Regions from separate parts of the Clostridium sp. genome, predicted to be linked through region 2. Evidence: a T-box and tRNA genes for the amino acid it is inferred to sense, from the RefSeq annotation. Region 2 holds a T-box; the other regions hold tRNA genes.
The links. The T-box of region 2 lies ahead of alaS (alanine--tRNA ligase). A T-box ahead of a tRNA ligase gene usually reads a tRNA of that ligase, here a tRNA-Ala.

Region 1 (4,333 bases), 1.6 Mb from region 2:
TGACCCTCTGCGTGCAAGGCAGATGCTCTCCCAGCTGAGCTATACCCCCAAAACTTATATTAATTATTAAATTGACTATTGTGAAAGGATCTGATCCTTCAAAATTAAACAGAATAAAAAATTGTTATTAACTTCGCATCTTTTCGTCAAAATCACTCACTCCGGTGCTCATTTACATAAGTAAACTCCACTCCTCGTTCGCGTTTTTCCTCAATCTGCTCGTTACTATCAATTTTTCAAGTTACTTGCTCAAACAAAATACCAACTTTTATGGAACAGTGTCCTGTTCCTTTTCTCCTTAGAAAGGAGGTGATCCAGCCGCAGGTTCTCCTACGGCTACCTTGTTACGACTTCACCCCAATCACTAACCCCACCTTCGGCCGCGTCCTCCTAAGTTAGACTACGGACTTCGGGTGTTGCCAGCTCTCATGGTGTGACGGGCGGTGTGTACAAGGCCCGGGAACGTATTCACCGCGACATGCTGATTCGCGATTACTAGCAACTCCAGCTTCATGCAGGCGGGTTTCAGCCTGCAATCCGAACTGAGAGCAGTTTTTGAGTTTGGCTCCTCCTCACGGTCTTGCTTCTCTCTGTTCTGCCCATTGTAGCACGTGTGTCGCCCTGGACATAAGGGGCATGATGATTTGACGTCATCCCCACCTTCCTCCGCGTTAACCGCGGCAGTCTCGTTAGAGTGCTCATCTTTCATGTTAGCAACTAACAACAAGGGTTGCGCTCGTTGCAGGACTTAACCTAACATCTCACGACACGAGCTGACGACAACCATGCACCACCTGTCTCCCTGCCCCGAAAGGCTTCGCCTGTCTCCAGGCTATTCAGGGGATGTCAAGTCCAGGTAAGGTTCTTCGCGTTGCTTCGAATTAAACCACATGCTCCGCTGCTTGTGCGGGCCCCCGTCAATTCCTTTGAGTTTTAATCTTGCGATCGTACTTCCCAGGCGGAGTACTTATTGTGTTTACTGCGGCACAGAAGGGGTCGATACCTCCTACACCTAGTACTCATCGTTTACGGCGTGGACTACCAGGGTATCTAATCCTGTTTGCTACCCACGCTTTCGTGCCTCAGCGTCAGTTACAGTCCAGAGAACCGCCTTCGCCACTGGTGTTCTTCCTAATCTCTACGCATTTCACCGCTACACTAGGAATTCCGTTCTCCTCTCCTGCACTCCAGATATCCAGTTTGAAATGCAGCTCCCAGGTTAAGCCCGGGTATTTCACATCTCACTTAAACATCCGCCTACGCACCCTTTACGCCCAGTAATTCCGGACAACGCTCGCCACCTACGTATTACCGCGGCTGCTGGCACGTAGTTAGCCGTGGCTTCCTCTTCTGGTACCGTCATTATCGTCCCAGAAGACAGAGCTTTACAATCCGAAGACCTTCATCACTCACGCGGCGTTGCTGCATCAGGCTTTCGCCCATTGTGCAATATTCCCCACTGCTGCCTCCCGTAGGAGTCTGGACCGTATCTCAGTTCCAATGTGGCCGATCACCCTCTCAGGTCGGCTACGCATCGTTGCCTTGGTAGGCTTCTACCCCACCAACTAGCTAATGCGCCGCGGGTCCATCTCAAAGCGGATTTCTCCTTTTATCCTGAATTCATGCGAATTCAGGTCTTATGCGGTATTAATCTCCCTTTCGGGAGGCTATCCCCCTCTTTGAGGCAGGTTACCCACGTGTTACTCACCCGTCCGCCGCTAAGTCTCCCCCGAAGGGGTTCCTTCGCTCGACTTGCATGTGTTAGGCACGCCGCCAGCGTTCGTCCTGAGCCAGGATCAAACTCTCAATTTAAAAGTTTGTCTCTACTCATTACTGTTTTACTTTACTGCATCTCTGCAGCTCAAAAAAATTGCTGGTTTATTTCTTCAAGTTTTCACTTGTTTCTATTCTGTTTAATTTTCAAGGATCATGTTGTTCACTTCAACAACTCGTTTATATTAACACATTATACTAAACATGTCAATACTAATCAACACAATTCTTTATATAACAGTTAATTTCTACGATATATTCTCAAAACAACAAGTGATATTCTATCATCAATAAACAAACTGTTCCATGATTAAATATAAATATACACCAATGTATTCTCTATTTTCTATATAAATCTCCATATTTCTACATTTATCATATAATGATACACCGGGAATAGTTGTTATCATATTCTATTATAAAAAAAGCCATAATCATAAACGATTCATGGCTTTCCTGGTGGAGATAAAGAGATTCGAACTCTTGACCCTCTGCGTGCAAGGCAGATGCTCTCCCAGCTGAGCTATACCCCCATATGGTGGACCTTCAGGGACTCGAACCCCAGACCTACCGGTTATGAGCCGGTTGCTCTAACCAACTGAGCTAAAGATCCATTATATATTACCCGGCAATTACTTACCCTGCCACAGGACTTCTCCTGCAGTACTCTCAGCACAATGAAGCTTAACTTGCCTGTTCGAAATGGAAAGGGGTGTTACCTTCACATAATTATCACCAGATGATTTCATGGTTTTTCCTCTTTACTACAGTTTCATATTATACTTTCTTTTTTGGGGGCTGTCAATACTTTTTTCATATATCTTCACGATAAAAGCATGGACCCATCTATGTAATAAATTTATAAATAAATCGTGGTACTCTCTTTAAAGTTTTATTTGAAAAGTTTAATATTTTCTTTTATTTTAATATGACAGTCTGCTATAATAAATCATAAATAATAAAATACGTTTGATTATTGTTTTGTAGCAAATTCATTATATCAGACTATTGAACTATTCTACTCATTTTTATACAATTTTATAAATTTGTAAAATAACTCTATTTATCACGCTAAAATATGAGTGTCCATATCAACTGTAAGATTGCTATCCTCTTTGAGGCTGAAAACCTCAATACACTTGAAAACAAAAATGAATTTACCCTTGGTGTCATGAGTTTAGTGGCGCAGGGTGAAAGCGAACAAAAAAAGCGCTGCTGTCACATGGTCCATCATTGAGCGCTTCAAAAAAGGCATACCCATTATTCCTACTCACAACCTTCTTGGTTTTGGTAAAGACCATCTTGGGCAAATTATAGTTGTGGAGGAAGGAGCAAATATTATCCGCTATATTTATAACAGCTATATAGGCGGTTCTAACGCTCGTGAGATCGCGCAAGCCCTTACAGATGCCTGTATTCCTACTGTACTTGGAAAACCTATGTGGAAAAGCAGCAGCATTCTTCGTATTTTAAAGAACGAGAAATACTGCGGTGATGTTTTGATGCAAAAGACATTTACTGTTGATTGCTTTACGCATAAAAAGATGAGAAATACAGGCCAACGGCCTCAATATCTTTTAAAGGGTGGTATTCCAGCCATTATACCGAAAACCCAATGGCTGACAGTGCAGAAATCACTCAAAGAATGCCACTTTTCAAGAAAGCTGACTGAGAAACCGGATATTGGCATTTTTATAAAGCGAATGAAAACAGGTGCTTTACGAGGATTTATTTATATTAATCCAAACTGGAACAAAAAAGAAATTACTCAGGTACTTAAAAAATTGATATAGGAAAGGAATAATAACATGATTGATGAAATGAATTTTGAGGACTTTTCTTTTGAGGTTATTGATGTCTGCGTTACTGGTACTCCCGACGTACACATCACAAAAAACGGTATTACTTTTACTCTTAAGTGTATTGAAGATATGGGATATCCTCAGTACATAATACCTATGATTGATGTCAAGAAAAAGGCATTTGCAATAAAAGCCTGCAAGGTGGGTAACGAACATACCATTCGCTTTTCTAAACCCAAAGGAGAGCAAAAACATGCGATTGCCACATCTTTCAGTGCCATTCGCAGGATGATATGCGGCGTCATGTGTGAACAGTGGCAAGAGAAAAACCGCTATCATATTACCGGAGTTTGGCACCCTAAGGATAAGGCCATGATATTTGACCTGAATGCAGCTAAGGAACTTCCACCATTTTTGAAACCAGGTACTATCTCAACAGAAAAATAAGCAAACAGTTTTAAATTAACGGTTGTATAAAAATACTCTTCATATATGCAGATTATTACTTTTACAAAGTCAATCCGCATACATGAAAAATTTAACTCTATTTTAAATCTTTCACCAAATCTTTAAACTTATTTCCCCGTGTTTCAAAATTCTCAAACATATCAAAACTAGCACATGCAGGAGAAAGGGTAACAATATCTCCGTCTGCAGCTATTTCTGCAGCTTTCAAGACGGCTTCCTCAAGCGAATCAACTTCAACAATTGGAACATGAACATTTTTTGATGCCTGTAGATTTTCAAATGCAGCCTTG
Region 2 (4,333 bases):
ATACTCCAGTATATATCTTAATATCACCTATGCTCTTTTCACTCTTTATTATTGCATCTTCAGAATCTCCTGCGAGTTTCAGCTTCAGATTATTTATTTCCCTTTCCCTATCCTTCAGCCCGGCTGCAATATTATCTATCTTGTGGATTATTTCCTTATCGGAGCATTTGAGCATGCTCGATATATTTCTTAGTATATCATCTTTTTCCTGGATATATTCAAGGGCATATTTTCCTGTAACTGCCTCTATTCTTCTTATACCCGCAGCTATTCCCGTTTCATACACTATTTTGAAAAGTCCTATTTCCCCTGAATTTGTGGCATGAGTTCCTCCACAGAGTTCTCTACTGAAATCTCCTACCGAAACAACTCTTACTTTATCTTCATATTTACTGTCAAACAGTGCAACAGCACCACTTTGCTTTGCCTCTTCCAGATTCATTATTTCCGTTTTGACATCTGATGCACTCATTACAACCTCATTAACCATTTTCTCTATTTTAACAAGCTGCTCATGGTTTACAGACTCAAAGTGATTAAAATCAAATCTCAATCTTCTGTCATCAACATAGGAACCCGACTGATGAACATGTTTCCCAAGTACTCTTCTAAGTGCCTCATCAAGAATGTGGGTTGCGGTATGATTCTTTCTTATATTGTCCCTTCTAGTCTTATCTACATTTAAATTAACCCTGCCATTCACACGGACCTCACCTGATAGTACATTTACAAAATGGAGTATTTTCCCTGCCACATTGTTTTTACAATCCAGAACTTCACATTTGAATCCATCACTGTATATTATTCCCCTGTCTCCTACCTGTCCTCCCATTTCTGCATAGAAAGGAGTAGCTTCGGTTACTATTACACCTCTATCTCCCTTTTTTAGACTTTCTACCAGTTTTTCGTCTTTTACGAGGACACTTATGTTCGATTCCAGGCTTAAAGTATCATATCCCTCGAATTTCGTATTGATATCAAGAGGTATTTTATCTAAAATGGTGTCATCTGCTCCCATATAATTTGTATGTTCCCTTGCAGATCTTGCCCTTTCCTTCTGCTTTTCCATCTCTCTCTGAAAAGTTTTCAGAACTACAGTCATATTATTTTTTTCGAGTATTTCCTTTGTAAGCTCTATCGGAAACCCATAGGTATCATACAGCTTAAAGGCCTTTTCACCTGAAAGTTCCCTTATTTTGTCCTTTTTCATATCATCTATGAAAGAGTTCAGTATGGTCATTCCGCTGTCTATTGTTTCATTGAATCTCTCTTCTTCAATTCTTATAATTTTCTCAATATAGTCCTGTTTGCCTTTCAATTCAGGATATCCTTTAATTGAGTTCCGTACTACTGCATCAACCAGTTTCCACAAAAAGGTTCTGTCTATATTCAAAGCCCTGCCGTGCACGGCAGCTCTTCTGAGAAGCCTTCTCAAAACATATCCCCTCCCTTCGTTTGACGGCAGTATTTCATCACTTATCATAAAAGCAATGCTCCTTATGTGATCGGTTATTACCCTCAACGATACATCGCTGTCACCATCTTTTCCATAATCGATATTTGCAATTCTGCACACTTCATTCAATATATTCCATATTGTATCCACTTCAAATATACTGTCCTTTCCCTGCATTACCGTTGCCATTCTTTCAAGTCCCATTCCTGTATCTATATTGGGGTTGGGCAGTTTATTGTATTTTCCACTCTCATCCTTGTCAAATTGTGTAAAAACAAGGTTCCATAATTCAACTATCTTGTCTTCATCTCCTGCTTTTACAAATTCTTGGGAACTGTTTATATTTAATCCGACCTTGTCAAAGTGAATTTCAGAACATGGTCCGCATGGTCCTTCTCCGTGTTCCCAGAAATTATCCTCTTTGCCAAGTCTGAATATTCTGGATGGATCCATATCTGTTTTCTTTGTCCATATGTCATAAGCTTCATCATCATCCAGATAAATGGTAACATACAGTCTGTCTTTAGGCAGCTTCATAACCTCTGTTACAAACTCCCATGCCCACGGTATTACCTCGGATTTAAAATAATCTCCAAAAGAAAAATTACCCAGCATTTCAAAAAATGTACCGTGTCTCGAAGTCTTTCCTACATTTTCAATATCGCCAGTTCTTATACATTTCTGACATGTTGTAACCCTTCTTCGAGGTGGGACCTGAAGCCCGGTAAAATACGGCTTGAGAGGTGCCATTCCTGCATTTATGAGAAGAAGGCTCTTGTCATGATTGGGAACAAGAGAAAAACTCGGCAGTCTCAAATGTCCCTTGCCTTCAAAAAAATTCAAATACATTTCTCTTATTTCATTCAATCCTAAATTTTTCATTATATGTATCTCTCCTTTTCTTGTTAAAAACGGTATAAAACAAAAAAGCCAACATCCCAAAGGGACGAAAGCCTATTCCGTGGTACCACCCTAATTACATAAACCAGAATCCAATTTATGTCTCTTAATACTCCAAGAACTCCTGGATAGCTTCGATATATCCTGACAAGAAGTTTTCACCTACCACTTCCTCTCTCAATGAAAAAATAGATCTACTTATTCCAATCATTATCCTGATTTATTCAATTACTATAGAATTATAAATAAAATACTCCCTACTGTCAATACACTAATCCCATGTATGCGCGGAAAATATATATTTTAGAATATATAGTAACTCAGATCCTTATAGATTATTTTTACCACAACACCCAGAGGCACTGCAGCAACCATGCCTATAAAGCCTGCCATTCCACCTCCTATGAGAAGAAGTACAATTACTGTAAGGGGATGCATGCTTATACTGTCTGCCGTTATTTTAGGGGATAATATGTTTCCTTCCAGCTGCTGGAGTACATACAACCATATTGCAACTTCAACTGCAGTCTTTGGAGAATTCATGAAAGCCACAAAAATGGCAGGAAGTGCTCCAAATATTGGGCCGAAATAAGGTATTATATTAAAAAATGCATTTATTATAGAAAGTACTATTGGAAAATCCACTTTCAATAGTACAAGTATTATAAATGTAACTATTCCCACAACCAGACTTAAAATCAACTGACTTACTATGTATCTGCCAAGTATTTTATCTATATGACAGCTTATCTTATATACTGCATTTCTGCTCCTTATAGGGAAAAGATTCAATATCCCGTGTTCTATCTGCTTTCCATCCACCAGAAAATAATATACTATAATAGGTACTATAACAGCATATATGAGCATGCTGCTCATATTTATTATAAATTCATATATTTTCCCGGATATTTTCATAGTCATATCGTGCATCCTATAGTACATATTATCCGTAAAAGTATGGAGTATTCCACTATTTTCATCAGGTTTGAGACTGGCATATATATTGTTTATCAGATCCTGTATACTGTTCAGGGTATTTTTTACATTTAGATTTTCCCTGAATAAATATGGTATGAAAACCATAAAGCCTCCAACTAATATGGCTGCTATGCCAGCTATAAGCAAAAGAGCCGATATGGACTCACCAGCTCCTGAATCCAGAAGTTTCATATAAAAAGGTTTCAAAACATACGTTATTAAAAAAGATATGACGAATAAGTAGATGAGTTCCCTAAGTATAGAAACTTTCATGACAAATATAATTACCAGAATTGCTGCCAGAAATACCGTACCATACTTTAATATTTTATCTTTTTTAATCTCCATCTCAATTTTCCTCTTTATCAATTTTAAATTTTCATATACAAAATATTTTTCTCTCCAAGTATAAGATTCTTTGACGGCAGTACTTTTCTCCCATGCACAATATCATATACAAATCCTCTTGAGATGACAAAGGCTCTTATGATAAAACTTTTCTCATAGAATATCATATCCTCCAGATTGCCCATTATGTTTCCTGTTTTGTCCACAACATCTATAGTCCGTATATCATTGAATTTAAGATCCTGTGCCCTATTTGATTCAGATGCAATAATAACAGGGAAAAGGCTCACTGTATTTTCCAGATACACGCTGGCATCCTTTTTCAATATACTATTTGAAACTACATTAAATCCTTTTATTGATTTTGAGTTGAAATCCACCAGTAAATCTCCCACAAAGCCCATGCTTTTTCCATCAATTCCTATAACTTCCGAAAAAATAAAATCTCTTACTCTGTACAAGCTATCACCTTTTTCAGTTAATCATTACAATTGTATAAATAGTTTTTCCATATAAATAAAAAAATATAACCCTAAAAGAAAAAATTCTTTAAAGGTTACATTATTGAAAATCATACTTTTTTAAGTACCTTCTTGTTATTCATATTTTTATAGTCATCTACAATATCCTGCAATGTTGTCGATTCCA
Region 3 (4,333 bases), 1.5 Mb from region 2:
GGGAAGGTTCGTCCGCCCAGGGTTAGTCGGGACCTAAGCCGAGGCCGAAAGGCGTAGGCGATGGACAATCGGTTGATATTCCGATACCGCAAACTGGCGTTTGACAGAAGGGATGACGCAGAAGGATAGGATGTGCACACTACTGGATGTGTGTCTAAGCACTGAGGCAGGCCGGGGAGGAAAACCCATCCGGTTAATGCTGAGGTGTTACAGGGATCCAATTAAGGAGAAGTATCCGATTTCACACTGCCAAGAAAAGTCTCTATGGAGCAAGTTTGTGCCCGTACCGCAAACCGACACAGGTAGGTGAGGAGAGAATCCTAAGACCATCGGAAGAATTGTTGTTAAGGAACTAGGCAAATTAACTCCGTAACTTAGGGATAAGGAGTGCCCCGAAAGGGGCCGCAGAGAATAGGCTCAAGCAACTGTTTATCAAAAACACAGGTCTCTGCTAAAGCGAAAGCTGAAGTATAGGGGCTGACGCCTGCCCGGTGCTGGAAGGTTAAGGGGAATACTAAGCGCAAGCGAAGGTATGAACTTAAGCCCCAGTAAACGGCGGCCGTAACTATAACGGTCCTAAGGTAGCGAAATTCCTTGTCGGGTAAGTTCCGACCCGCACGAATGGCGTAATGATTTGAGCACTGTCTCGACAACAAATCCGGCGAAATTGTAGTGCAAGTGAAGATGCTTGCTACCCGCGATTGGACGGAAAGACCCCGTAGAGCTTTACTGCAGTTTAGCATTGAGTTTCGGTATTGTCTGTACAGGATAGGTGGGAGGCATGGAAACCGGGGCGCCAGCCCTGGCGGAGCCAACGTTGGGATACCACCCTGACAGTACTGGAATTCTAACCGGCGGCCATGAAACTGGTCACGGGACATTGTTAGGCAGGCAGTTTGACTGGGGCGGTCGCCTCCTAAAAAGTAACGGAGGCGCCCAAAGGTTCCCTCAGAAGGGTCGGAAATCCTTCGAAGAGTGCAAAGGCAGAAGGGAGCCTGACTGCGACACATACAGGTGGAGCAGGGACGAAAGTCGGGCTTAGTGATCCGGTGGTACCTCGTGGGAGGGCCATCGCTCAACGGATAAAAGCTACCTCGGGGATAACAGGCTGATCTCCCCCAAGAGTTCACATCGACGGGGAGGTTTGGCACCTCGATGTCGGCTCGTCGCATCCTGGGGCTGAAGTAGGTCCCAAGGGTTGGGCTGTTCGCCCATTAAAGCGGCACGCGAGCTGGGTTCAGAACGTCGTGAGACAGTTCGGTCCCTATCCGTCGCGGGCGCAGGAAATTTGAGAGGAGCTGTCCTTAGTACGAGAGGACCGGGATGGACTGACCTCTGGTGTACCAGTTGTTCCGCCAGGAGCATGGCTGGGTAGCTATGTCGGGAAGGGATAAACGCTGAAAGCATCTAAGCGTGAAGCCCACCTCAAGATTAGATTTCCCACAGCGTAAGCTGGTAAGACCCCTCGGAGAACACGAGGTTGATAGGTCAGGGGTGTAAGCATGGCAACATGTTCAGCTGACTGATACTAATAGGTCGAGGGCTTGACCAAACATTCATCTTACTGTGCAATTTTCAGGGAACAGAGCAGTATTCCATATGGAATACACATGTTTTCAATATTTGCTGTAGAGTTTACAGTAAATAAATTATTAGCAGCGAATAGATCAAGGAAAAGCTTGAAGGAGGAGCGGAATTTACTTACGTAAATGAGCACCGCAGTGAGAACTTTGACGCAGAGATATGAAGCTGATAATGATTTATGTCAAATATCTGGTGGTTATGACGTGAAGGTAACACCCCTTCCCATTCCGAACAGGATGGTTAAGCTTCATTGTGCCGAGAGTACTGCAGGGGAAGCCCTGTGGCAGGGTAGGTTGCTGCCGGGTTTTAAATTAGGATCTTTAGCTCAGTTGGTTAGAGCAACCGGCTCATAACCGGTAGGTCTGGGGTTCGAGTCCCTGAAGGTCCACCATATGGGGGTATAGCTCAGCTGGGAGAGCATCTGCCTTGCACGCAGAGGGTCAAGAGTTCGAATCTCTTTATCTCCACCAAAGCGACTAACAATAAAATTGTTAGTCGCTTTTTAAATTATCTTTATATTATGATATAATAAGTTCAAAATAAAATATAAAAAGAGGGGTAAAAGTGTTTTTTTATAGATTAAAACAGTTTTACTGGAATTTAAGTTCTAATTTAGATGAATATGATTTGTTTTTTTTAAATCATATTTTAAATGATAAAGAATTAAAGTTATTTAATAGATTATCAATTTCCGAACAAAAACATTCTGTTAAAGTTGCTTATAGTGTAGAAAAAATGTGCATTGAAAGAAATATAAATTCCGGGTTACTTATAAAAGCTGCACTTTTGCATGATATAGGTAAGATATATAAAAGACTGAATATTATTGATAAATCTATATTGGTTCTACTAGACAAGCTAACAAGAGGTAAAATGGAAAAAATCTGTAATGTATCTAAGATTTCTAAAATAGGAATATATTATCATCATGCTACATTAGGTGCTGATTTATTGAACAAAATTGGTTGCGATAAATATTTAATTTATCTGGTAAAGAATCATGATAATAAAAATACATACCATAATAGCGATCTTGATATACTTAAGTATTGTGATAATAATAATTAAATAAAATTCTAATTGTAAAAAAGATTTGTGGTAAATTTATGGTAAATTTACAAGGAATTTTTTGAGCTTTATGATATAATTATAAATATGATAATGGAGGCAATTATGAATTCTGAAGAAAGAAGGACACATATAGAAAATATATTGAAAAGTAATAATAAACCTCAAAAGGGACATGTTTTAGCAGAAAAACTTGGAGTTACAAGACAGGTTATAGTTAAAGATATAGCTATTTTGAGGGCGGAGGGTAAGGATATTATAGCAACACCAGAAGGATATTTAATTCCTAAAAGTGAACACAACAGAATCAAGCAGGTAATTGCAGTTTTACATAAATCAGATGAAATGGAAGATGAATTGACAACTATAGTTAAATTTGGTGGAGTTGTTGAAGATGTTATAATAGAACATTCTATATATGGTGAAATTAAGGGAATGCTTATGATAAAATCCATATATGATGTTAAAAATTTTATTTCTAAGGTTAGAGAGACAAAATCAGAACCTCTTTTAGTATTGACAGGAGGAATACATCTTCATACTATTTCTGCAGAAAATTCTTTTATTATAGATAATATAAGGAGAGAGTTGAAAAAGAAAAATTATTTAATTTCCAACTAAAATAAAATTTAAAAGAGGTGATTATCTATGAAAAGAAAAGGAATTACAAGCTTTATAATTATATTTGCAGTTTTGGCATTAGTTACAGCATTTTTAGATAGAATTGTAAATTTCATAATAAATATTGAGTGGTTTAAAGAAGTAGGGTATTTGTCTATTTACTTTACACAAATAAAAGCTACATTAAAATTAATGATACCGTCTTTTATAATATGTTTTTTATGTATATGGTTTTATTACAAGAGTATAAGATTAAGTATAATGAAATATAAAAAAGTTATTGAGGTAAATAAGAATAAGGATATTATTCAGAAAAGAATAGTTATAGTTTTCAATATTATAGTTTCTCTTTTTATTTCTTATTTTTTTTCATCCATTTATTGGTATAGAATTTTGCAATTTACACATTCAGTTCCTTTTAACATAAAGGATCCAATTTTACATTTAGATATATCATTTTATATATTTAGATTACCACTTATACAATCAATATACAGTGCTTTAGTAAGTTTGCTTATTTTTCTTGGAATTTTAACTTTCTTCATTTATATGGGTCTAAGTCTTAATGATAGATTTGTTTCCCAAAAAGGATTTAAAAGGAATTTTAAAAATAGATTTAGTGATTATGACATTAGAAGTGGCATTACAAGATTTGCTGGAAAGCAATTAGCTGTTTTAGCCGCACTTCTAATGATATGTGTGTCCATAGGATATTTTTTAAAGTCAGTAAATCTTGTTTACAGTACTAGAGGAGTAACTTTTGGAGCCGGTTATACAGATATACATATAAGTTTTCTTTTTTATAAAATTATATGTGTAGTATCAATAATTTCTGCAATTGTAATATTCGTGAGCGTAGTCAAATTAAAAATTAAGCCTATTGTAATATCCATATCGATTATTGTAGCTTTAGTTATTATTGAAAATATATCTTCTGTTGTATTTCAGAATTTTATAGTTAAATCAAATCAGAAAACTTTGGAGCAGCCTTATATAAAACGTAATATTGATTATACACGAAAAGCATTTAATATTGAAAATGCGGATTCTAAATTTTTTC

Region 1: it encodes a tRNA-Ala, which carries the amino acid that the T-box ahead of alaS (alanine--tRNA ligase) is inferred to sense. The anticodon was not compared.
Region 3: it encodes a tRNA-Ala, which carries the amino acid that the T-box ahead of alaS (alanine--tRNA ligase) is inferred to sense. The anticodon was not compared.

What each region holds. Positions count from the first base shown of each region.
Region 1 is NZ_JAKVOI010000001.1:3,152,223-3,156,555, reverse strand. It holds tRNA gene LKE46_RS15640 (tRNA-Ala) at 1-49, opposite strand, end outside; rRNA gene LKE46_RS15635 (16S ribosomal RNA) at 303-1,812, opposite strand; tRNA gene LKE46_RS15630 (tRNA-Ala) at 2,231-2,306, opposite strand; tRNA gene LKE46_RS15625 (tRNA-Ile) at 2,310-2,386, opposite strand; rRNA gene rrf (5S ribosomal RNA) at 2,397-2,513, opposite strand; gene LKE46_RS15615 (recombinase family protein) at 2,964-3,566, shown strand; gene LKE46_RS15610 (hypothetical protein) at 3,582-4,022, shown strand; gene murD (UDP-N-acetylmuramoyl-L-alanine--D-glutamate ligase) at 4,120-4,333, opposite strand, start outside.
Region 2 is NZ_JAKVOI010000001.1:1,507,776-1,512,108, forward strand. It holds gene alaS (alanine--tRNA ligase) at 1-2,338, opposite strand, end outside; T-box leader at 2,396-2,576, opposite strand; gene LKE46_RS07440 (AI-2E family transporter) at 2,660-3,685, opposite strand; gene LKE46_RS07445 (PRC-barrel domain-containing protein) at 3,709-4,146, opposite strand; gene LKE46_RS07450 (RrF2 family transcriptional regulator) at 4,257-4,333, opposite strand, start outside.
Region 3 is NZ_JAKVOI010000001.1:2,980,479-2,984,811, reverse strand. It holds rRNA gene LKE46_RS14705 (23S ribosomal RNA) at 1-1,552, shown strand, start outside; gene LKE46_RS14700 (hypothetical protein) at 1,545-1,709, shown strand; rRNA gene rrf (5S ribosomal RNA) at 1,773-1,889, shown strand; tRNA gene LKE46_RS14690 (tRNA-Ile) at 1,899-1,975, shown strand; tRNA gene LKE46_RS14685 (tRNA-Ala) at 1,979-2,054, shown strand; gene LKE46_RS14680 (HDIG domain-containing metalloprotein) at 2,149-2,652, shown strand; gene LKE46_RS14675 (transcription repressor NadR) at 2,758-3,273, shown strand; gene LKE46_RS14670 (UPF0182 family protein) at 3,301-4,333, shown strand, end outside.